Regions from separate parts of the Streptomyces sp. NPDC014861 genome, predicted to be linked through region 3. Evidence: riboswitches for the same ligand, from Rfam matches in the RefSeq annotation. Region 3 holds a riboswitch; each other region holds the start of a gene.
What was found. A riboswitch is a leader RNA that binds a small molecule or an ion and turns the genes downstream of it on or off. The one in region 3 is predicted to bind thiamine pyrophosphate.

Region 1: it holds a riboswitch for thiamine pyrophosphate, as region 3 does, so the genes downstream of both, thiC (phosphomethylpyrimidine synthase ThiC) here and thiO (glycine oxidase ThiO) in region 3, are expected to answer to the same signal.
Region 2: it holds a riboswitch for thiamine pyrophosphate, as region 3 does, so the genes downstream of both, ACF1BN_RS16795 (thiamine ABC transporter substrate binding subunit) here and thiO (glycine oxidase ThiO) in region 3, are expected to answer to the same signal.

The regions. Positions count from the first base shown of each region.
Region 1 covers NZ_JBIBWV010000018.1:61,508-68,651, reverse strand. Annotated here, with positions in the region: gene ACF1BN_RS27970 (DUF5326 family protein) at 1-41, shown strand, start outside; gene ACF1BN_RS27965 (IclR family transcriptional regulator) at 327-1,091, shown strand; gene ACF1BN_RS27960 (SsgA family sporulation/cell division regulator) at 1,230-1,670, shown strand; gene ACF1BN_RS27955 (YibE/F family protein) at 2,133-3,626, opposite strand; TPP riboswitch at 3,665-3,803, shown strand; gene thiC (phosphomethylpyrimidine synthase ThiC) at 3,798-5,579, shown strand; gene ACF1BN_RS27945 (hypothetical protein) at 5,829-6,530, opposite strand; gene ACF1BN_RS27940 (metallophosphoesterase) at 6,692-7,144, opposite strand, start outside.
Region 2 covers NZ_JBIBWV010000007.1:97,456-104,599, reverse strand. Annotated here, with positions in the region: gene frr (ribosome recycling factor) at 76-633, shown strand; gene ACF1BN_RS16805 (phosphatidate cytidylyltransferase) at 633-1,742, shown strand; gene rlmN (23S rRNA (adenine(2503)-C(2))-methyltransferase RlmN) at 1,975-3,087, shown strand; TPP riboswitch at 3,117-3,226, shown strand; gene ACF1BN_RS16795 (thiamine ABC transporter substrate binding subunit) at 3,307-4,398, shown strand; gene ACF1BN_RS16790 (ABC transporter permease) at 4,437-6,050, shown strand; gene ACF1BN_RS16785 (ABC transporter ATP-binding protein) at 6,050-7,081, shown strand; gene ACF1BN_RS16780 (hypothetical protein) at 7,066-7,144, opposite strand, start outside.
Region 3 covers NZ_JBIBWV010000004.1:326,137-333,280, forward strand. Annotated here, with positions in the region: gene metF (methylenetetrahydrofolate reductase [NAD(P)H]) at 1-731, opposite strand, end outside; gene thiE (thiamine phosphate synthase) at 931-1,584, opposite strand; gene ACF1BN_RS10980 (Rv2175c family DNA-binding protein) at 1,658-2,023, opposite strand; gene ACF1BN_RS10985 (NAD(P)/FAD-dependent oxidoreductase) at 2,091-3,326, opposite strand; TPP riboswitch at 3,409-3,522, shown strand; gene thiO (glycine oxidase ThiO) at 3,520-4,731, shown strand; gene thiS (sulfur carrier protein ThiS) at 4,728-4,934, shown strand; gene ACF1BN_RS11000 (thiazole synthase) at 4,940-5,734, shown strand; gene pknB (Stk1 family PASTA domain-containing Ser/Thr kinase) at 5,823-7,144, shown strand, end outside.

The DNA.
Region 1 (7,144 bases), on a different contig from region 3:
GGAAGTTCGGGTCCTCGTCGAAGTCGGACCGCGACTGGTAGCACAAGCTACTCATCGGTATTCGGCGCCTGCCGGGCGTTAGCCCGGCAGGGGGAACGCACTGGTGGAAACCAGTGGGGGCGAGGACGAGCCACTAGAGTGGCAGAACTCCGCCGAGTCGGGGACTACGGGCGTAGATCTCCGGCAGATCTGCGGTTTCCCACTCGTCCCTGAGGGGTCCGGTCCATCGGACCCCATCGGTGTCCCAGGCCCGGCGGGTGCGCGGGGGCGGCCCCCGCGAGCGGGTGCGACGCATCCGTTGTCACGCCTGGGGGTGACCTTTGGCCATGGCTACGCAGACAGCTGCGCCGACCCTGATCGGCTCGGTGCAACGGGCGCTGAGACTTCTGGAGGCCGTGGCCTCCCACGCGGACGGTGCCCCCGCCAAGCAGCTCGCCCGGGAGACGGGTCTCCCGCTGCCCACGACGTACCACCTTCTCCGCACCCTGACGCACGAGGGCTATCTGCTCCGCGACAAGGGTGCGTTCTATCTGGGCGAGGCAGCCGCCCGTCTGGCCGGCGGCGGGGCTGTGCAGAATCGTCGCACCAAGATCGAGGACTCCCTCGCCCGCTGGCGGGACGAGATCGGTGTGCCGGTCTACTTCGCCCTGTACCACGAGGGCGAGATCGAACTCGTCTCCGTCGCGGACACTGCCAACTCCCCCGCGGTCGAGGAATGGGCCGACTTCCGGGAGACCGGTCACGCGCATGCCATCGGGCAGTGTCTGCTCAGTCAACTCGATCTGAAAACTCGTCAAGACCACCTCGATCGCCATCCGGTCGAAGCGATCACTCCGTACACGGTGAGTAATCGCCGGATGCTTTTGGAGCGTTTGGGTAGTTTGGGGCGAATGGAGCCCCTGGTGGAGCGTCAGGAATATGCGCTGGGCACGGTCTGCGCCGCAATCCCCGTCACAGTGGGCTCCATGGCCGCCACTCTGGCCATTTCCCTCCCTCTTCACCAGGAAGAACGGTTGCTCCCAGCAGTCGAGCGACTACGCACGGAGATCGGAAGTCTCTTCAGTTCGCTCGCCTTCTCTATCAGTATCTGAAAAATCACTCCTTGTGATCTGCTAGCGCGTACAGCACGATTGCGTCAAGAGGGCCACGGGGGATCATTCCTGGCCGTTTCGGTCACAGCTTTCAGCAGCTGTGTTTACACAACTGCTCCATCTACTGCGGGGTACATGATGCGAGAGTCGGTTCAGGCCGAGGTCCTGATGAGCTTCCTCGTCTCGGAGGAGCTCTCCTTCAAGATCCCGGTCGAACTGCGATACGAGACCCGGGATCCCTACGCGGTGCGGATGACCTTCCACCTTCCCGGGGACGCGCCCGTCACGTGGGCGTTCGGCCGGGAGCTGCTGCTCGACGGGATCAACCGCCCGAGCGGTGACGGCGACGTCCACATCGCCCCGACCGAGCCCGAGGGGCTGTCGGACGTCTCCATCCGGCTCCAGGTGGGCGGCGACCGCGCGCTGTTCCGGGCCAGCGCCCCGCCGCTCGTCGCCTTCCTCGACCGCACGGACAAGCTCGTCCCGCTCGGCCAGGAGCAGACGCTCGGCGACTTCGAGGACAGCCTGGAGGCCGCGCTCGGCCGGATCCTCGCCGAGGAGAGCGCGGGCCCGGCCTGACCGACGCCCTCCGTACGCCTGACGCCGGCGCCCGTTCCGTACGGCCGACACCGGCGCCTCGCTCCGTACCGCTCACAGCAGAGTCCCGTTCCGTACGGCTCGCAGCGGCGTCCCGCTCCGCGCTGCCGACACCGGCGCCGCGATCCATACCCCCGACACCGGCGTTCCGTTGCACGCTGCCGGCACCGGCGTCCCGATCCATACCCCAAACAGCGGGGCCGCTATCCGTATCCCCGGCAGCGGAGGCGCGATCCGTACCTCCGACAGCGGTGTCCGATCCGGGTGTCTGAACACCGGCGTACCCCGATCCGTGGGGCCGGGTGCGTGCCCCGATCCGTGGGGCCGGGTGCGCGCCTCGATACGTGAGGCCGGGTGCGCCTCCCGATCCGTGGGGCCGGGTGTGCCCCGATCCGTAGGGCTGCCGTCGAGGCGGAAGGGTCCCGTACGGGCGTCGTGCGCGCGTCACTTGGCGCGGCGTCGCCGTCCGCCGCGGCCCGGAGTCCGGGCTCCTGCCTCCTCCGCCGGACGGTCGGCCGACACCACCAGAGCCGCGAGCGCCGTCGTGACCGGCACCGAGGCGACCAGACCGATCGACCCGACCAGGGTCCGGACGATCTCCTCCGCCACCAGCTCGCTGTTGGCCACCGTCCCCATGCTGCTCTGCGCGATGGTGAAGAGCAGGAGCAGCGGGAGCGCGGCACCGGCGTAGGCCAGGACCAGCGTGTTGACCACCGAGGCGATGTGGTCGCGGCCGATCCGGATGCCGGCCCGGTAGAGCGCGCGCGGACCCATCCGCGGGTCGGCCTGGTGAAGTTCCCAGACCGCCGAGGTCTGGGTGACGGTCACGTCGTCCAGGACACCGAGCGAACCGATGATCACACCGGCCAGCAGGAGGCCGGACATGTCGATCTCCGGGTAGAGACCGTGGATGAGCCCGGTGTAGTCGTCGGTGTTGCCGCTGAGCGAGGCCCAGCCGATGAAGAAGGACCCGAGCAGTCCGATCAACAGCAGCGAGATCAGGGTGCCGAGGACGGCGACCGAGGTGCGGGCCGACAGGCCGTGGCACATGTAGAGCGCGATCAGCATGATCGCGCTCGATCCGACCACCGCCACGACCAGCGGGTTCGACCCCTCCAGGATCGCGGGGAGGATGAAGAGCGTGAGCACCAGGAAGCTCACCGCGAGCGCGATCAGGGCCATCACGCCCCGCATCCGGCCGACGAGCACGACCGCGAGCGCGAAGATGCCGGCGAGGACCGCCATCGGCACCTTGCGGTTCACGTCCGTCACCGAGTACTGCAGGTCCCGCGGGGCGTCGGGGGCGTAGGCGACCACCACGCCCTGTCCCTCGTCGAGTTGGCGCGGGGCGTCCGGCTGCACGATCTCGGTGAACCGGCGCCCCTTGTCGGGACCGCTGGTGATCTCGATCGTCGCCTTCTCGCACTGCCCCTGCTGCCCGTTGACCGCCTCGCGGCCCTGCGGGGTGGTCGTGTCGCCGGTGGGCGGCACCTGCGCCGCGTTCACGTCCTTGCAGTCCACCCGCTCGACCGCGACGACCTTCCCCTGTTCGGTCTGCCGGTCGAAGCCGACGCCGGTCCGCTCGTGCGCCGGCGTGCCGCCGGGCCAGAGCACCGCGAGACCGACGACCACGGCGGTGGCGAAGGGGATGAGAACGGCGGCGATGACCCTGCGCAGATGACGGGAGACGGGCGCCGCGGGCCCGTGACTGTGGCTGTGCCCGTGCCCGCCATGGCCGCCATGCCCGCCATGGCCTCCGTGGCCGGGCCCGCCTGGACCGCCGCCGGCACCTGGGCCCGCACCACCGCCCTGACCGCTGGGACCACCGCCTGGGCCGGGCCCGTTCCCGTGCCCGTTTCCGTGGTCGTGGCCGTGCGGATCGGGGGTCTGCTGCGAGGAAGTCACCGACCGATCATCGCAAGAACGGAGGGGGCCCACTGTTCAGCACGCCCGGGAGGGCGCTAGCGTGGTGGCACCTTTGCACACGCGGGAGCTCGGAGCACCGGGCTGAGAGGGCGCTGATCACCGTACGCGGACACGTACGGGAGGAGGCTGCGCCGACCGCCGAACCTGTTACCGGGTAATGCCGGCGTAGGGAGATTCGGTCTCATGACCATTCAGGATGCACGCACGCCTGCCTCCGACCAGAACGACGCCGACGGCGAGCGCACGCCGGGCTGGCACAAGGGGTACGTCGAGGGCTCCCGCCCCGACATCCGGGTACCGGTCCGCCAGGTCCACCTCACCAACGGCAAGGACGTGACGCTGTACGACACGTCCGGTCCGTACACCGACCCCGGCGTCGACACCGACGTGCGCCGGGGCCTCCTCCCGCTCCGCGAGAACTGGATCATCGCGCGCGGCGACACCGAGGAGTACGCGGGCCGCCCGGTCCGCCCCGAGGACGACGGCATCAAGCACACCTCGCCGCGCGGCGGTGGGCTCAAGAACCTCGACGCGGTCTTCCCCGGCCGTCCGCGGCTGCCCCGCCGGGGCCGCGCCGGGCAGGCCGTGACCCAGCTCGCGTACGCCCGCCGGGGCGAGATCACCCCGGAGATGGAGTACGTGGCGATCCGGGAGAACGTCTCCCCCGAGGTCGTCCGCGAGGAGATCGCGGCGGGCCGCGCGGTGCTGCCGGCCAACGTCAACCACCCGGAGATCGAGCCGATGATCATCGGCAAGCGGTTCCTGGTGAAGGTCAACGCCAACATCGGCAACTCCGCGGTCACCTCCTCCATCGAGGAGGAGGTGGAGAAGATGACCTGGGCGACCCGCTGGGGCGCCGACACGGTCATGGACCTGTCCACCGGCCGCAACATCCACACCACCCGCGAGTGGGTGCTGCGCAACTCCCCCGTGCCGATCGGCACCGTGCCGCTCTACCAGGCCCTGGAGAAGGTCGACGGCAGGGCCGAGGACCTGACCTGGGAGATCTACAAGGACACGGTCATCGAGCAGGCCGAGCAGGGCGTGGACTACATGACCGTGCACGCCGGCGTGCTCCTGCCGTACGTGCCGCTCACCGCGCGCCGCAAGACCGGCATCGTCTCGCGCGGCGGCTCGATCATGGCCGCCTGGTGCCTCGCGCACCACAAGGAGAACTTCCTCTACACGAACTTCGAGGAGCTCTGCGAGATCCTGGCGGCGTACGACGTCACCTACTCGCTCGGTGACGGCCTGCGCCCCGGCTCGATCGCGGACGCCAACGACGCGGCGCAGTTCGCGGAGCTGAAGACGCTCGGCGAGCTCAACACGATCGCCAAGCGCCACAACGTGCAGACGATGATCGAGGGCCCGGGCCACGTCCCGATGCACAAGATCAAGGAGAACATCGACCTCCAGCAGGAGATCTGCGAGGAGGCGCCGTTCTACACGCTCGGCCCGCTGACCACGGACGTCGCGCCCGCGTACGACCACATCACCTCCGGCATCGGCGCCGCGATGATCGCCTGGTGGGGCACGGCGATGCTCTGCTACGTCACGCCGAAGGAGCACCTGGGCCTGCCGAACCGCGACGACGTGAAGACCGGTGTCATCACGTACAAGATCGCGGCCCACGCGGCCGACCTCGCCAAGGGGCACCCCGGTGCCCAGGAGTGGGACGACGCACTCTCCGACGCACGGTTCGAGTTCCGCTGGGAGGACCAGTTCAACCTGGCCCTCGACCCGGACACCGCCCGGGAGTTCCACGACGAGACGCTTCCGGCGGAGCCCGCGAAGACGGCGCACTTCTGCTCGATGTGCGGCCCGAAGTTCTGTTCGATGAAGATCTCGCAGGACATCCGCCGTGAGCACGGTGGCACCCAGGAGGAGATCGAGGCCGGCATGGCGGAGAAGTCCGCCGAGTTCGCCGCCGCCGGCAACCGCGTCTACCTTCCCCTGGCCGAGTAGCGGGAGCGACTCGCGCCTCCGGCCGAGCAGCGGTTCGGGTCCCTGGCCGAGCAGTTGCCCGCGTCACCTTGATCCCCGGCCCGCGGTCCACGGGGGGACCGCGGGCCGGTCCGCGTCACGGGGCCATTTCGCGGGGCCGTTTCACAGGGCCATTTCACGGGGCCGGGTCACGGGTCCGCGTCGCGGGTTCCGTTCCGGAGGCTGCGTTTCACGGGGCCAGGTCACGGGCTCCGTGTCAGAGGCTCCGTTTCACGGGGTCGGTGTCGGGGGCGGCGGGTCAGGGAGGGGTGCGGGATCGGGTCCGGGGGCCGGGGCCGGGGTCGGGGTGCGCTCGGGGGTGTGCCCGGTCTCGGGGGTGGTGAGGGCGGCCTGGAGGAAGGGGACGACGCCGCGTTCGAGCAGGGCGTGGCGCCAGTCGGCGCGGGCCCGGGTGAGCTCGTCGTCGGGGACGTGGCTCTCGGCCGGGCTGTTGCGGAGCGCCGTGAGCAGGAGGCCGACGCCCGCGCAGAGGAGGCCGGCGGCGGCGAGGGCGCCGAAGACCAGGCCCGCGGTGAGCAGGGTGGTGCCGAGGGCGGCGGCCGGGACGAGCAGGTGGACCACGGCGCCGACCAGGAGAAAGATCACGGACGCGCTGCCCGCGAGGACCGGCACGAGCGTGGTGAGGACCGCGACGGCGCCCGGCGACTCGTCGGGGGCGGGGGTCCGCGGCCGGTTGGACGCGGCGCGGCACTGCTCGCGCACCTTGACGAAGTGCTCGTACTCGCTCGCCGCCGCGGCGGTGATGAGTGCTGTCGCGTTCAGCGCCATCACCCGGAGCTGGGCGGCCGTCAGCCGCGTTCCCGCTCCGGCGAGTTCCGGCCGTTCCGGCGCGGTGCGCAGTGCCTCGTCGAGGACGCGCTCGTAATCGGCGCGGTCCTCGGTCAGCAGGTGCGGAGCCACGTTCATGTGCATCCCCCGATGCTCGGTGGGCCGGGACCGACCGTGGAGAACGGCGGTCCGGGCGGAAGCGGAGGAGAGCCTGCCTACCTAGGGAGACCGATGGTAGGGCCGTGAGCGGGCGTGCTGACAGGGGGTTTCCGGAAATCGCCTGTACCGGATGCGCTGGGTGAGAGTCAGTCCCCCAGGGGGAGTTGGACGACCAGCAGCTTTCCGGCCATGGTGACGCCGCCGTCCATCGCGATCGCGAGCCCGTCGGCGTAGACGTGCGGGCCCTCGACGGCCGGGCGGGAGTCCTCCTCGCCATCCTCCGTGCCGACCTGGCCGAGGAGGTACGGGATCGGGCTGTGGCCGTGCACGATCCGGGATCCGCCGTAGGTGCCCAGCAGCTCCTGGACGGCCTGCGGGCCGGCCTCGTCGCGGAAGGCGAAGCGCTTGGTGAACTTCCGGAAGAGGTCCCAGACCTCGTCGGCGTCGTTGCGCCGGATGATCTCGTGAACGGTCTCGTTGACGTCCTCGATGGTCTGGCCGTAGTCGAGGTACGCGGTGGTGTCCGAGTGCAGCAGCAGGTGGTCGTCCTCGTGGACGACGGCGTCGAGACGGGACATCCACTGCAGGTGGACGTCCTG
Region 2 (7,144 bases), on a different contig from region 3:
CTCACGGGGCTGGACGACAGCCCTGCCGGTCGTACACCGTGCAGGACACAACGCGACGACACGCAGGAGCATGTGGTGATCGAAGAGACCCTCCTCGAGGCCGAGGAGAAGATGGAGAAGGCCGTCGTGGTCGCCAAGGAGGACTTCGCCGCGATCCGCACCGGCCGTGCGCACCCGGCGATGTTCAACAAGATCGTGGCCGACTACTACGGCGCCCTCACTCCCATCAACCAGCTGGCCTCGTTCTCGGTGCCGGAGCCGCGCATGGCCGTGGTGACCCCGTTCGACAAGAGCGCGCTGCGCAACATCGAGCAGGCCATCCGCGACTCGGACCTCGGCGTCAACCCGAGCAACGACGGCAGCATCATCCGTGTGGTGTTCCCCGAGCTGACCGAGCAGCGCCGCAGGGAGTACATCAAGGTCGCCAAGGGCAAGGCCGAGGACTCCAAGATCTCGATCCGCTCCGTGCGCCGCAAGGCCAAGGAGACCATCGACAAGCTCGTCAAGGACGGCGAGGTCGGTGAGGACGAGGGCCGCCGCGCGGAGAAGGAGCTCGACGACACCACCGCGAAGTACGTGACGCAGGTGGACGAGCTGCTGAAGCACAAGGAAGCCGAGCTGCTCGAGGTCTGATGAACGACTCATCCTGGGGGGCGCCGGCGGCCGGTTCAGGCCTCGGCGGACCCGACCAGGGGCCTGCCCCGGCGGGTCCCGCCCACGATCGGCACCGGGCGGCGCAGACTCGCCCCATGCCCATCGTGCCCGACGTACCCGCCGGCGGATTCCAGGACGGACACGGTCGGGGGGACGCTCACCCGGGCGGCCCCCTGTTCCGTGACGAGACGCCGCACGAGCACCCGCAGGAGCCCATGCCCAGCCCCGTCCCGCCTCCTCCGCCGCCCGCGGCCCCCGCGCCGCGGCAGAAGAAGAACGCGGGCCGGGACCTGGGGGCCGCCATAGGGGTCGGCGTCGGTCTCGGGGCAGTGATCATCGTGTCGCTGTTCATCTGGCCGCCGGCGTTCATCGGCGTCGTGGCGGTGGCCGTGGTCGTCGGTCTGTGGGAGCTGACCTCGCGGCTCCAGGAGCGCAAGGCGATCAAGGCACCGCTGGTGCCGCTCGCGGTCGGCGGCGCGGCCATGGTCGTCGCCGGGTACGTGCGGGGCCCCGAGGGCGCCTGGGTCGCGATGGCCCTGACAGCGCTCGCGGTGCTCGTCTGGCGGATGACGGAACCCCCCGAGGGGTATCTGAAGGACGTCACGGCGGGTGTCTTCGCCGCGTTCTACGTACCGTTCCTGGCGACCTTCGTGGCGCTGCTGCTGACCGCCGACGACGGGCCGTGGAGGGTGCTGACCTTCCTGCTGCTCACGGTGGTCAGCGACACCGGCGCGTACGCGGTCGGCTGGCGGTTCGGCAAGCACAAGCTGGCGCCGCGGATCAGCCCCGGCAAGACCCGTGAGGGCCTGTTCGGCGCGGTGGCCTTCGCGATGGCGGCCGGCGCGCTGTGCATGCAGTTCCTGATCGACGGCGGCACCTGGTGGCAGGGGCTCGTCCTCGGCCTGGCGGTGGCGGCGAGCGCGACGCTCGGCGACCTCGGCGAGTCGATGATCAAGCGGGACCTGGGCATCAAGGACATGGGGACGCTGCTCCCCGGTCACGGCGGCATCATGGACCGGCTGGACTCGCTGCTGCCGACGGCGCCGGTGGTGTGGCTGCTGCTCGCGCTGTTCGTGGGCACGGGCTGAGCGGGCGCCGCGCCGTCCGCCGGCGGTGGCCGGGAGGACGGTCGTGATCTCCGTCGGAGCGGGTTGACGGACAACGGGTACTCTGGAAGGGCTCGGGGCGTGTGTCCCGGGCCCTTTCGTCGTCCTCGCCGCCGCGGGGACGGTCCAGTGAGGTCGCTCCGGCACCAGCGTGCCGTGCTCCCCGCCGTCGCGGGACGTCCGACCTCGTGCCTGTTTGAGGAGAGACGCCGCCGTGGCTCGTCCGGCCCCCGGAGAACTCACTTTCGTCGCCCCGCGCGGAGCCAAGAAGCCGCCGCGGCACCTCGCCGACCTCTCGCCCGCGGAGCGGAAGGAGGCCGTCGCCGCGATCGGCGAGAAGCCGTTCCGCGCCAAGCAGCTGTCGACCCACTACTTCTCCCGGTACGCGCACGACCCGGCGGCGTGGACCGACATCCCGGCCGCCTCGCGGGAGAAGCTGGCCGGGGAGCTGCTGCCGGACCTGATGTCGGTGGTGCGGCACATCTCGTGCGACGACGACACCACCCGCAAGACGCTGTGGCGGCTGCACGACGGCACGCTCGTCGAGTCGGTGCTGATGCGCTACCCGGACCGGGTGACCATGTGCATCTCCTCGCAGGCCGGCTGCGGCATGAACTGCCCGTTCTGCGCGACCGGGCAGGCGGGGCTCGACCGGAACCTGTCGACCGCCGAGATCGTGCACCAGATCGTGGACGGCATGCGGGCGCTGCGCGACGGCGAGGTGCCGGGCGGTCCGGCGCGGCTGTCGAACATCGTGTTCATGGGCATGGGCGAGCCGCTCGCCAACTACAAGCGGGTCGTCGGCGCCATCCGCCGCCTGACCGACCCCGAGCCCGACGGGCTCGGGATCTCCCAGCGGGGGATCACCGTGTCCACGGTGGGCCTGGTGCCGGCGATGCTGCGCTTCGCCGACGAGGGCTTCAAGTGCCGGCTCGCGGTGTCGCTGCACGCCCCGGACGACGAGCTGCGGGACACGCTGGTGCCGGTGAACACGCGCTGGAAGGTGCGGGAGGTGCTGGACGCGGCGTGGGAGTACGCCGAGAAGTCCGGGCGCCGGATCTCCATCGAGTACGCCCTCATCCGGGACATCAACGACCAGGCCTGGCGGGGTGACCTGCTGGGCAAGCTGCTCAAGGGCAAGCGGGTGCACGTCAACCTGATCCCGCTGAACCCGACGCCGGGGTCGAAGTGGACCGCGTCGCGTCCCGAGGACGAGAAGGCGTTCGTCGACGCCATCGCCCGCCACGGCGTGCCGGTGACCGTCCGTGACACCCGGGGCCAGGAGATCGACGGTGCCTGCGGGCAGCTGGCGGCCTCCGAGCGCTGACCTTGTACTCTGTGCTCGAACACACCTGCATATTCCGACAGGGGAGCGCCACAGCGCTGAGAGTGCGGTAACCGTAGACCGCAGACCCTCTGAACCTTGCCCAGGTCATTCTGGGTAGGAAGTTCGGTCGTAACTCGAGCTGTTGCGCCCTGCCCGCGTCCGGTCCCCGGCCGCGGGCAGGGCCGCGTCTCTTCCTGGTCCCACCCAGGAGGACAACCGATGCACACCAAGAAGGCAGCCGCCGTCGCGCTGGTCGCGGCGCTCGGCGTCACGAGCCTCGCCGCCTGCTCCACCGAGGACGTCCGCGAGGGCGCGGGCAAGACGGGGGAGCCGGCGCCGAAGTCCGTGACCCTCGTGAGCCACGACTCCTTCAACGCCTCCAAGGAGGTGCTGGCGGAGTTCACGAAGCAGACCGGATTCACCGTGAAGGTGCTGAAGGCCGGCGACGCGGGCGAGGCCGTCAACAAGGAGATCCTGACCAAGGGCTCCCCGCAGGGCGACGTCTTCTTCGGCGTCGACAACACGCTGCTCTCCCGCGCCCTCGACAACGGCATCTTCGAGACCTACGAGGCGAAGGGCCTGGACCGGGTCCCGGAGGCCTTCCGGCTCGACAAGGAGCAGCGGGTCACGCCGATCGACACCGGCGACATCTGCGTCAACTACGACAAGAAGTACTTCGCGGACAAGAAGCTGGCGCCGCCGCAGACCTTCGACGACCTCGCGAAGCCGGAGTACAAGGATCTGCTGGTGGTGGAGAACCCCGAGCGGTCCTCCCCGGGGCTCGGCTTCCTCCTCGGCACGGTCGCGCAGTACGGCGACGAGGGCTGGCAGGACTACTGGAAGAAGCTCAAGGCGAACGGCGTGAAGACCGTCGACAGCTGGGAGCTGGCCTACAACCAGGAGTTCTCCGGCTCGGCCGGCGGCAAGGAGGCCAAGGGCGACCGCCCGCTGGTCGTCTCCTACGCCTCCAGCCCGCCGGTGGAGGTGCTGTACGCGGAGCCGCAGCCGAAGGAGGCCCCGACCGGGGTGTCCGCCGGCACCTGCTTCCGGCAGATCGAGTTCGCGGGGCTGCTGCACGGGGCGAAGAACCCCGAGGGCGGGAAGGCGCTCATCGACTTCCTGCTCTCGAAGAAGTTCCAGGACGACATGCCGCTCCAGATGTTCGTGAACCCGGTGGCGAAGGACGCCGCGCTGCCCGAGCTGTTCACGAAGCACGGCGTGGTCGTGGAGAAGCCGCAGACGATGGCGCCGGAGAAGATCGCCGAGAAGCGTGAGGCGTGGATCCAGCAGTGGTCGTCGCTCCTCAAGTGAGGCGTGGCCGCGGGGGGAGCGCGGCGCGGCTGGGCCTGATGGTCCTGCCGGTCGCGTTCTTCGCGGTCTTCTTCGCCTGGCCCGTCGTGTCGATCGTCGAGCGCGGGCTGCGGCCGTCCGGCGCCTGGGACCTGGGCGTGATCGGGACGACGCTGGGCCGGCCCGACATCCTCGGCGTGCTCGGCTTCACCGTGTGGCAGGCGGCCGCCTCCACCGGTCTGACGCTGCTGGTGGCGCTGCCGGGGGCGTATGTCTTCGCCCGCTTCGACTTCCCGGGGAAGAGCGCGCTGCGGGCGGTCGTCACGGTGCCGTTCGTGCTGCCGACCGTGCTGGTCGGCACGGCGTTCCTGGCGTTGGTGGGGCGGGGCGGGTTCACCGACGCGCTGTGGGGGCTGCGGCTCGACACGACGGTGTGGGCGATCCTCCTCGCGCACGTCTTCTTCAACTACGCGGTCGTCGTCCGGACGGTCGGCGGACTGTGGGCGCAGCTCGATCCGCGGCAGGAGGAGGCGGCGCGGGTGCTGGGCGCGTCGCGGTGGACGGCGTGGCGGGCGGTGACACTGCCGGCGCTGGTGCCGGCGGTGTCGGCGGCGGCCCTGATGGTCTTCCTCTTCACCTTCACCTCGTTCGGTGTCGTGCAGATCCTCGGCGGGGACGGGTACACGACGCTGGAGGCGGAGATCTACCGGCAGACGGCCCGGCTGCTCGACCTGCGGACGGCGGCCGTGCTGACGCTGGTGCAGTTCGTGGCGGTCGGCGCGATCCTCGCGGTGCACGCGCGGACGGTGCGGCGGCGGGAGACGGCGCTGCGGCTGGTGTCCCCGGAGCTGACCGCGCGGCGGCCGAGCGGCTTCGGCCAGTGGGCGCTGCTCGGCGGGGTGCTGGTGTCGGTGGCGGTGCTGGTGGTGCTGCCGCTCGGGGTGCTGGTGGAGCGGTCCTTCGCCACGCCGGAGGGGTACGGGCTGCGCTACTACCGGGCGCTGGGTTCGCTGGACGAGGCGGGGACGTTCCTGGTGCCGCCGCTGGAGGCGGTGGGGAACTCGCTGCGGTACGCGGTCGCGGCGACCGCGATCGCGGTGGTGATCGGGGGGCTCGCGGCGGCGGCGCTGACCAGGCGGGCGGGCCGGCTGGTGAGGGGTTTCGACGCGCTGCTGATGCTGCCGCTGGGTGTGTCGGCGGTGACGGTGGGCTTCGGTTTCCTGATCACGCTCGACGAGCCGCCGTTCGATCTGCGGGCCAGCTGGATCCTGGTGCCGCTGGCGCAGGCGCTGGTGGGTGTGCCGTTCGTGGTGCGGACGATGCTGCCGGTGCTGCGGGCGGTGGACCAGCGGCTGCGGGAGGCGGCGGCGGTGCTGGGGGCGTCGCCGTGGCGGGCGTGGCGCGAGGTGGACCTGCCGCTGGTGCGGCGGGCGCTGCTGATCGCGGCGGGGTTCGCGTTCGCGGTGTCGCTCGGCGAGTTCGGCGCGACCGTCTTCATTGCCCGGCCCGACAATCCGACGCTGCCGGTGGCGGTGGCGCGGCTGCTGGGCCGGCCGGGGGAGCTCAACTACGGGCAGGCGATGGCCCTGTCGACGATTCTGATGGTGGTGTGCGCGGTCTCGCTGCTGCTCCTGGAGCGGCTGCGGACCGAGCGGACCTCCGGGGAGTTCTGATGCTGGTCCTTGAGGGTGCGACGGTGCGGTTCGGGGCGCGGGCGGTGCTCGACGCGGTGGACCTGGAGGTCGCCGAGCACGAGATCGTCTGCGTGCTGGGGCCGAGCGGGTCCGGGAAGTCGACGCTGCTGCGGGCGGTCGCGGGGCTCCAGGCGCTGGACGCGGGGCGGGTGCTGCTCGCCGGTGCCGACCAGGCGGGGGTGCCGGTGCACCGGCGGGGGGTGGGGCTGATGTTCCAGGACCACCAGTTGTTCCCGCAGCGGGACGTCGCCGGGAACGTGGCCTTCGGGCCGCGGATGCACGGGGTCGCGAAGGACGAGCGGGCCGCGCGGGTCGCGGAGCTGCTGGAGCTGGTGGGCCTGCCGGGTGCCGGCGGCCGGTCGGTGGCCGCGCTGTCGGGCGGCGAGCAGCAGCGGGTGGCGCTGGCGCGGGCGCTGGCGCCGCGGCCCCGGCTGCTGATGCTGGACGAGCCGCTGGGGCAGTTGGACCGGGGGCTGCGGGAGCGGCTGGTGGTGGAGCTCCGGTTGCTGTTCGGGCGCCTGGGGACGACGGTGCTCGCGGTGACGCACGACCAGGGGGAGGCGTTCGCGCTCGCGGACCGGGTGGTGGTGATGCGGGACGGGCGGATCGCCCAGTCGGGGGCGCCGGTGGAGGTGTGGCAGCGGCCGGCGTCGGAGTTCGTGGCGCGCTTCCTGGGGTTCGAGAACGTGGTTCCGGCGACGGTGTCCGGTGCGGTGGCGGAGACGGTGTGGGGCCGGGTGCCGGTTCCGGAGGGCTCGCCGCAGGGGGAGCGGACGCTGTTGGTGCGCCCGGCGGGGGTCCGGCCGGCGCGCGGGGGTCTGCTCTGCCGGGTCGAGTCGCGGACGTTCCGGGGCCATCACGTGTCGGTGGTGCTGCGTCCGGCGGAGGGGCCGCCGCTGGAGGCGGAGCTTCCGCTGCGGGAGGTGCCGGAGGTGGGCGCGGAGGTGGCGGTGGCGTTCGGGGTGGAGGAGGTCGTGGTGCTGGACGGGGAGGGTCAGCAGCGGTTGTAGAGGGCTCGTAGCCAGGGTTCGCGGACCCGGGGCAGCCTGGCCAGGGTGTGGCGGACCGTCCCG
Region 3 (7,144 bases):
ACATCCGCGGGGAAGGCGGCGTTGCTGAGCTGGGGCAGCCGGTCGAGGGTCTTCACGTTCACGACGGGCATGACCTCGGGGATGATCGGGGTGTCGCAGCCCGCCTTCTCGACGCTGTCGCGCAGCCGCAGGTAGTTCTCCGGGTCGAAGAACATCTGGGTGATCGCGTAGTCGGCGCCGGCCCGGCACTTGTCGACGAAGTGCCGGATGTCGGTGTCCCAGTCGGCGGAGCGGGGGTGCATCTCGGGGAAGGCGGCGACGCCGACGCAGAAGTCGCCGGACTCCTTGATGAGCCGGACCAGGTCGGCGGCGTAGCGGACGCCCTCGGGGTGCTCGACCCAGTCGCCCAGCGGGTCGCCGGGCGGGTCGCCGCGCAGGGCGAGCATGTTGCGAATGCCGGCGTCGGCGTACTGCCCGAGGACGTTGCGCAGCTCGGCGACCGAGTGGTCGACGGCGGTGAGGTGGGCCACCGGGGTGAGGATGGTGTCCGAGGCGATCTTCTGGGTGGCCTTGACGGTGCCGCCGCGGGTGGACCCGCCGGCGCCGTAGGTCACGGAGACGAAGCTGGGGCCGACGGCCTCGACGCGGCGCAGGGCGTTCCAGAGGCCCTGCTCGCCCTTCTCGGTCCGGGGCGCGTAGAACTCGAAGGAGTACGACGTGCTGCCGGAGGCGAGGATCTCGCGGACCGTGCGCGCGCGGTCCGAACGGACGGAAGCGGTTCCAAGGGCCATACCGGCAGGTTAGACGGGGTCCAGGTGGCGCGGAAACCGCGTCCGAGTGGTGGACACGTTTTCGGACACCGGTACGACGCCTTCCGGGCGGTTCGCGCCGCCGGAAGGCGTCGTACCGGGGCCGGACGCGCGGAAGCCGGCGTCCGGTCGCCTTCCGGGCGGTTGCTCCGTCCGTGAGGCGTCGTGCCCGCCGCGGGTGTCAGGCGTCCGCGCGCTCCCGGACGCGCTTGGCGAGGGACGCGGCGGCCGCGGCCGGGTCGTCGGCCTCGGTGAGCGCGCGGACCACGACGATCCTGCGGGCGCCGGCGTCCAGCACCTGGTCCAGGTTGGTCTCGTCGATGCCGCCGATGGCGAACCAGGGGCGGTCCTGGGCGAGCCCCGCCGCGTACCGCACCAGGTCGAGGCCGGGGGCGTACCGTCCGGGCTTGGTGGGGGTGGGCCAGCAGGGGCCGGTGCAGAAGTAGTCGACGCCGGGCTCGGCGGCGGCCGCGTCCACCTCGGACCCGGCGTGGCAGGAGCGTCCGATCAGCACCTCGTCGCCGAGGACGGCGCGGGCGGCGGGCACCGGCAGGTCGCCCTGGCCGAGGTGGAGGACGTCGGAGCCGATCGCGTGGGCGACGTCGGCCCGGTCGTTCACGGCGAGGAGCTTGCCGTGCCGGCGGGCGGCCTCGGCGAAGACGGCCAGGTGCTCCAGCTCCTCGCCCGCCTCCATGCCCTTGTCGCGGAGCTGCACGATGTCGACGCCGGAGGAGAGCACGGCGTCCAGGAAGGCGGGCAGGTCGCCCTGGCGCTTCCGGGCGTCGGTGCACAGGTAGAGCCGGGCGTCGGCGAGCCGCTCACGAGGTGTGGGCATGGTGGTTCCCCCCGTCGGGTGGTGCCGGTGCCGCGGCGCGGGGCCGCGGCACCGGCGGTGCTGGTCCGGTGTGTCAGACGGCGAGCGCCTGGGCGCGGCGCTTCACCTCCGTACCGCGATTCTCGCCGAGGGCCTGCGCGGGGGTGCCGGGCAGGGTCGGGTCCGGGGTGAAGAGCCACTCCAGCATCTCCTCGTCGGAGAAGCCGTCGTCCCTGAGGAGCGTCAGGGTGCCGGCGAGGCCCTTGACGACCTTGTCGCCCTGGATGAAGGCGGCGGGCACCTGGAGCGCGTTGTTCTCTCCGCGGCGCACGGCGATCAGCTGGCCCTCCTTCACCAGCTGCCGCACCCGCGTCACCTCGACGTCGAGCATCTCCGCGATGTCGGGGAGGTAGAGCCAGGCGGGGACGAGAGCATCGATGTTTGCGTCAATCTCGGTCACGGGACAAGCCTGCCATCCGGGACCGACAGCCGGTAGTCGGGCCACCCCCGTCGCCTCCGTCCGGGGGTCAGGAGCCACTCCGGAGGACCGCCGACTTGAGCGGGACGGCGGGGTCGGCGGCGCGCTCGGGGTCGACGGCGGCGCCGGCCTCGATGAGTCTGCGCCCCTGGGCGAGGTCGCGGGGGCGGCCGACGGCGAGCAGCGCGACCAGCACCCCGTCGCGCAGCCAGAGCACCGACCAGGAGCCGCCGGAGGAGTCGCCGCGCCGCACCAGGGTGTCGGCGCCGGCGTGGTGGCCGGCGTACTGGACGAAGCGGCCGAACTGCTCGGACCAGAAGTACGGGACGGGGTCGTACGGCTGCGGCTCCGCGCCCTCGGAGCCGGTGATGCAGGCGGCGACCGTGCGGGGGCCCTGGAGGGCGTTGTCCCAGTGGTGGACGAGGAGCCGTTCGCCGTAGCGGGCGGAGGGGAAGGAGGCGCAGTCGCCGACCGCGTACACCTCGGGCAGCGAGGTACGGAGGCGGTCGTCGGCCGTGACGGCGCCGCCGGGGTCGAGGGCGATGCCGGAGCCCGCGAGCCAGTCGGTGGCGGGGCGGGCGCCGATGCCGACGACGACGGAGTCGGCGGGCAGCTCGCGGCCGTCGGCGAGGACGACGGCGCCCGGCCGGACGGTGGCCACGCGCGCGTGGGTGAGGAGTTCGGCGCCGCTCTCGGCGTACCAGCCGGCCATGGCGGTGGTGACCTCGGCGGGCAGGGCGCCGGCGAGCGGCAGGGCGGCGGCCTCGACGACGGTGACGGCGCAGCCGGCCTCGCGCGCGGCGGTGGCGAACTCGGCGCCGATCCAGCCGGCGCCGACCACGACGACGGGGCCGCCGCCCGCGAGGACGGGGCCGAGGCGGACGGCGTCGTCGAGGGTGCGCAGCAGGTGGACGCCGGGGACGCCCTCGGTGCCGGGCAGCGTGAGCGGGTGGGCGCCGGTGGCGAGGACGAGGGTGTCGTACGGGAAGCGTCCCGCCTCGGTGACGAGCTCGCGCTCGGCGGGGCGCACCCCGGTGACGTCGAGGCCGAGCCGGAGGTCGACGCCGAGGGACTCGAAGTCGACGTCGAAGGCGGAGTGCTCGGCCTTGCCGAGGAGGACGGCCTTGGAGAGCGGGGGCCGGTCGTAGGGCTGGTGGGGTTCGGCGCCGATGAGGGTGACGGGGCCCTCGAAGCCCTGCTCGCGCAGGGCGACGGCGGTCTGCACGCCCGCCATGCCCGCGCCGACGATCACGACGTGCCGCTGGGTCTGCTTCTGCTCGCTCACCCGTCCACCTTACGCAGCTGACGATCCGTCAGGAAGGGAGGTGCCCTGTGGCACCCCGGCCGCGGGGGCTAGGGTGGCGGGCACAACCACTCGCGGGAGCCCGGACGCACCGGGCTGAGAGGGGGGCTGGCCGGCCTCCGACCGTACGAACCTGATCCGGGTCATGCCGGCGAAGGGAGGGGCGGGAACGCCCATGCGTTCTTCCGAAGCACACCAGAACGAGCCGACCTCACGCCCGACCGGGCCGACCACCGACGTGCTCGTCGTCGGAGGCGGCGTCATCGGCCTGGTCACGGCCTGGCGGGCGGCCCTGCGCGGGCTGAGCGTCGCGGTCATCGACCCCGACCCGGGCGGCGGGGCCGCGCGGGTCGCGGCCGGGATGCTCGCCGCCGTCACCGAACTGCACTACGGCGAGGAGACCCTCCTCGGGCTCAACCTCGCCTCGGCGGCGCGCTACCCCGCGTTCGTCGCCGAGCTGGAGGAGGCCTCCGGCCTCGACGTCGGCTACCGCGCCTGCGGCACCCTCGCGGTCGCGCTCGACACCGACGACCGGGCCCACCTGCGCGAACTCCACGCCCTCCAGACCCGCTGCGGGCTCGCCTCCGAGTGGCTGAGCGGCCGCGAGTGCCGCCGGCTCGAACCCATGCTGGCGCCCGGGGTGCGCGGCGGGCTCCGGGTGGACGGCGACCACCAGGTGGACCCGCGCCGGCTGGCCGCCGCGCTGCTCACGGCCTGCGAGCGGGCCGGGGTGGTCTTCCACCGGGCGCTCGCGGAGCGGCTCGTCGTGGCCCGCGAACGGGCGCGCGGGGTCGTCCTCGGCGACGGCACCGAGCTCGCCGCGGGCCTGACCGTGCTCGCCGCGGGCAGCCTCAGCGGCCGGCTCGCGGGCGTGCCCGAGGCGGTGCTGCCGCCGGTCCGCCCGGTGAAGGGCCAGGTCCTGCGGCTGCGGATCCCCGCCCCGTACGCCCCCTTCCTCTCCCGCACCGTCCGGGCCGTGGTGCGCGGCAGCCACGTCTACCTGGTGCCGCGCGAGAACGGCGAGCTGGTCGTCGGCGCCACCAGCGAGGAGCTGGGCTGGGACACCACGGTGACCGCCGGCGGGGTGTACGAGCTGCTGCGCGACGCCCACGAGCTGGTCCCCGGCCTCACCGAGCTGCCGCTCACGGAGACCGTGGCCGGACTGCGCCCCTGCTCCCCCGACAACGCGCCGGTGCTCGGGCCGAGCGCCCTGCCGGGTCTCCACCTGGCCACCGGCCACTACCGCAACGGGATCCTCCTCACCCCCGTCACCGGCGACGTCATGGCGGAGGCGCTCACCACGGGCGTCCTCCCCGAAGAGGCGCGCCCCTTCTCCCCCCACCGTTTCCCCACCGCTCTGCCCGTACGTCAGGAGCAGCCCGCATGAACGTGTCCGTGTCCGTGAACGGCGAGCCGCGCGCCCTCGCCGCCCCCGTCTCCCTGGCCTCCCTGGTCGCCGGCCTCACCACCGCCCCCGCCGGGGTCGCCGCCGCCGTCAACGAGGCGGTGGTGCCGCGCGGCGAGTGGGCGACGACGCTGCTCGCCGACGGCGACCGGGTCGAGGTCCTGACCGCGGTGCAGGGAGGCTGAGCGCGATGTCCGACGACGTGTTCGTCCTCGGCGGTACGGAGTTCTCCTCCCGCCTCATCATGGGCACCGGCGGCGCCCCCAGCCTGGACGTCCTGGAGCGCTCGCTGGTCGCCGGCGGCACCGAGCTGACCACGGTCGCCATGCGCCGCCTCGACCCGACCGTGCAGGGCTCGGTCCTCTCCGTCCTGGACCGGCTCGGCATCCGCGTCCTGCCGAACACGGCGGGCTGCTACACGGCGGGCGAGGCCGTGCTGACCGCCCGGCTGGCCCGGGAGGCGCTGGGCACCGACTGGATCAAGCTGGAGGTCGTCGCGGACGAGCGGACCCTCCTGCCCGACGGCGTGGAGCTCCTCGACGCCGCCGAGACCCTGGTGGACGACGGCTTCACCGTCCTGCCGTACACCAACGACGACCCGATCCTGGCCCGGAAGCTGGAGGACGTGGGCTGCGCGGCGATCATGCCGCTCGGCTCCCCCATCGGCTCCGGCCTCGGCATCCGCAACCCGCACAACTTCGAGCTGATCACCGAGCGCGCGGGCGTGCCGGTCATCCTGGACGCCGGCGCGGGCACCGCGTCGGACGCGGCGCTCGCGATGGAGCTGGGCTGCGCCGCGGTGATGCTCGCCTCGGCGGTCACCCGTGCGCAGGAGCCGGTCCTGATGGCCTCGGCGATGCGGCACGCGGTGGAGGCGGGCCGCCTCGCGCACCGCGCGGGCCGCATCCCCCGCCGCCACTTCGCGGAGGCGTCCTCCCCCGTGGAGGGCCGCGCCCGGCTGGACCCGGAACGCCCCGCGTTCTGACCCCGGAGCGGAGCGGGGTACGTCACAAGCGTGCTGCGGTCGGGGCACGCGGGGCGGGGCGTCCGTACCGGCTCGTAGACTCGACGCCGTGGACACGACCCTTCAGGACCCCCTCGTCGGGCGGCTGCTCGACGGCCGCTACCGCGTCGACGCGCGCATCGCCGTCGGCGGGATGGCCACGGTCTACCGGGCCGTCGACACCCGCCTCGACCGCGTCCTCGCGCTCAAGGTGATGCACCCCGCCCTGGCGGCCGACGCGGTCTTCGTCGAGCGGTTCATCCGCGAGGCGAAGTCCGTCGCCCGCCTCGCGCACCCGAACGTGGTCGCCGTCTTCGACCAGGGCGCCGAGGGCGCGTACGTCTACCTGGCGATGGAGTACGTCTCCGGCTGCACCCTGCGCGACGTGCTCCGCGAGCGCGGCGCCCTCCAGCCCCGCGCCGCCCTGGACATCCTGGAGCCGGTCCTCGCCGCGCTCGGCGCGGCGCACCGGGCCGGCTTCGTCCACCGGGACATGAAGCCGGAGAACGTGCTGATAGGGGACGACGGCCGGGTCAAGGTCGCCGACTTCGGGCTGGTCCGCTCGGTCGGCTCGGCGACCGCCACCACCGGCGCGGTCCTCGGCACCGTCTCCTACCTCGCCCCCGAGCAGATCGAGCACGGCACCGCCGACACCCGCGCCGACGTGTACGCCTGCGGCGTCGTCCTGTACGAGATGCTGACGGGCGGCAAGCCGCACGGGGGCGACACCCCGGCCCAGGTCCTCTACCAGCACCTCCACACCGACGTGCCGGCCCCGTCCGCCGCCGTCCCCGGGCTGCCGCTCGAACTGGACGAGCTGGTCGCCGCCGCCACCGCCCGCAACCCCGAGGTCCGCCCGCACGACGCCGTGGCCCTGCTCGCCCTGGCCCGGGAGGCGCGCGCGGCGCTCACCGACGCCCAGCTGGACGCGGTGCCGCCGCGGGCGCGGGCCAGCCGGCGGGACACTGGGGAGGACCGCACCGGCGTCATCGCCCGCCCGGTGCCCGCGCCGGAGGCCGGCGACCCGCACGCGGTGCAGCACACCAGCCGCCTCACGACCCCCGAGCTCCCGCCGCCGGCCCGTCGCCCGCGCACCCGCCCGAGGCCGCCGCGCGGCCCGCTCCTGATCGTCGCCGGCGTCCTGCTCGCGCTGGGCCTCGGCGCCGGCGTCTGGTACATCAACGCCGGCCAGTTCACCCGCGTCCCCGCTGTCCTCGGCCAGACCGAGCAGGTGGCCGCGGGACGGCTCGCCGACGCCGGCCTGGAGCTGGGCACGACGCGGCGCGCCTTCAGCGACGTGTACGAGCGCGGCACCGTGATGGGCGTCGACCCGGCGCCCGGTGAGCGGGTCCGCAGCCACGCCACCGTCACCCTGACCCTCTCCCGGGGGCC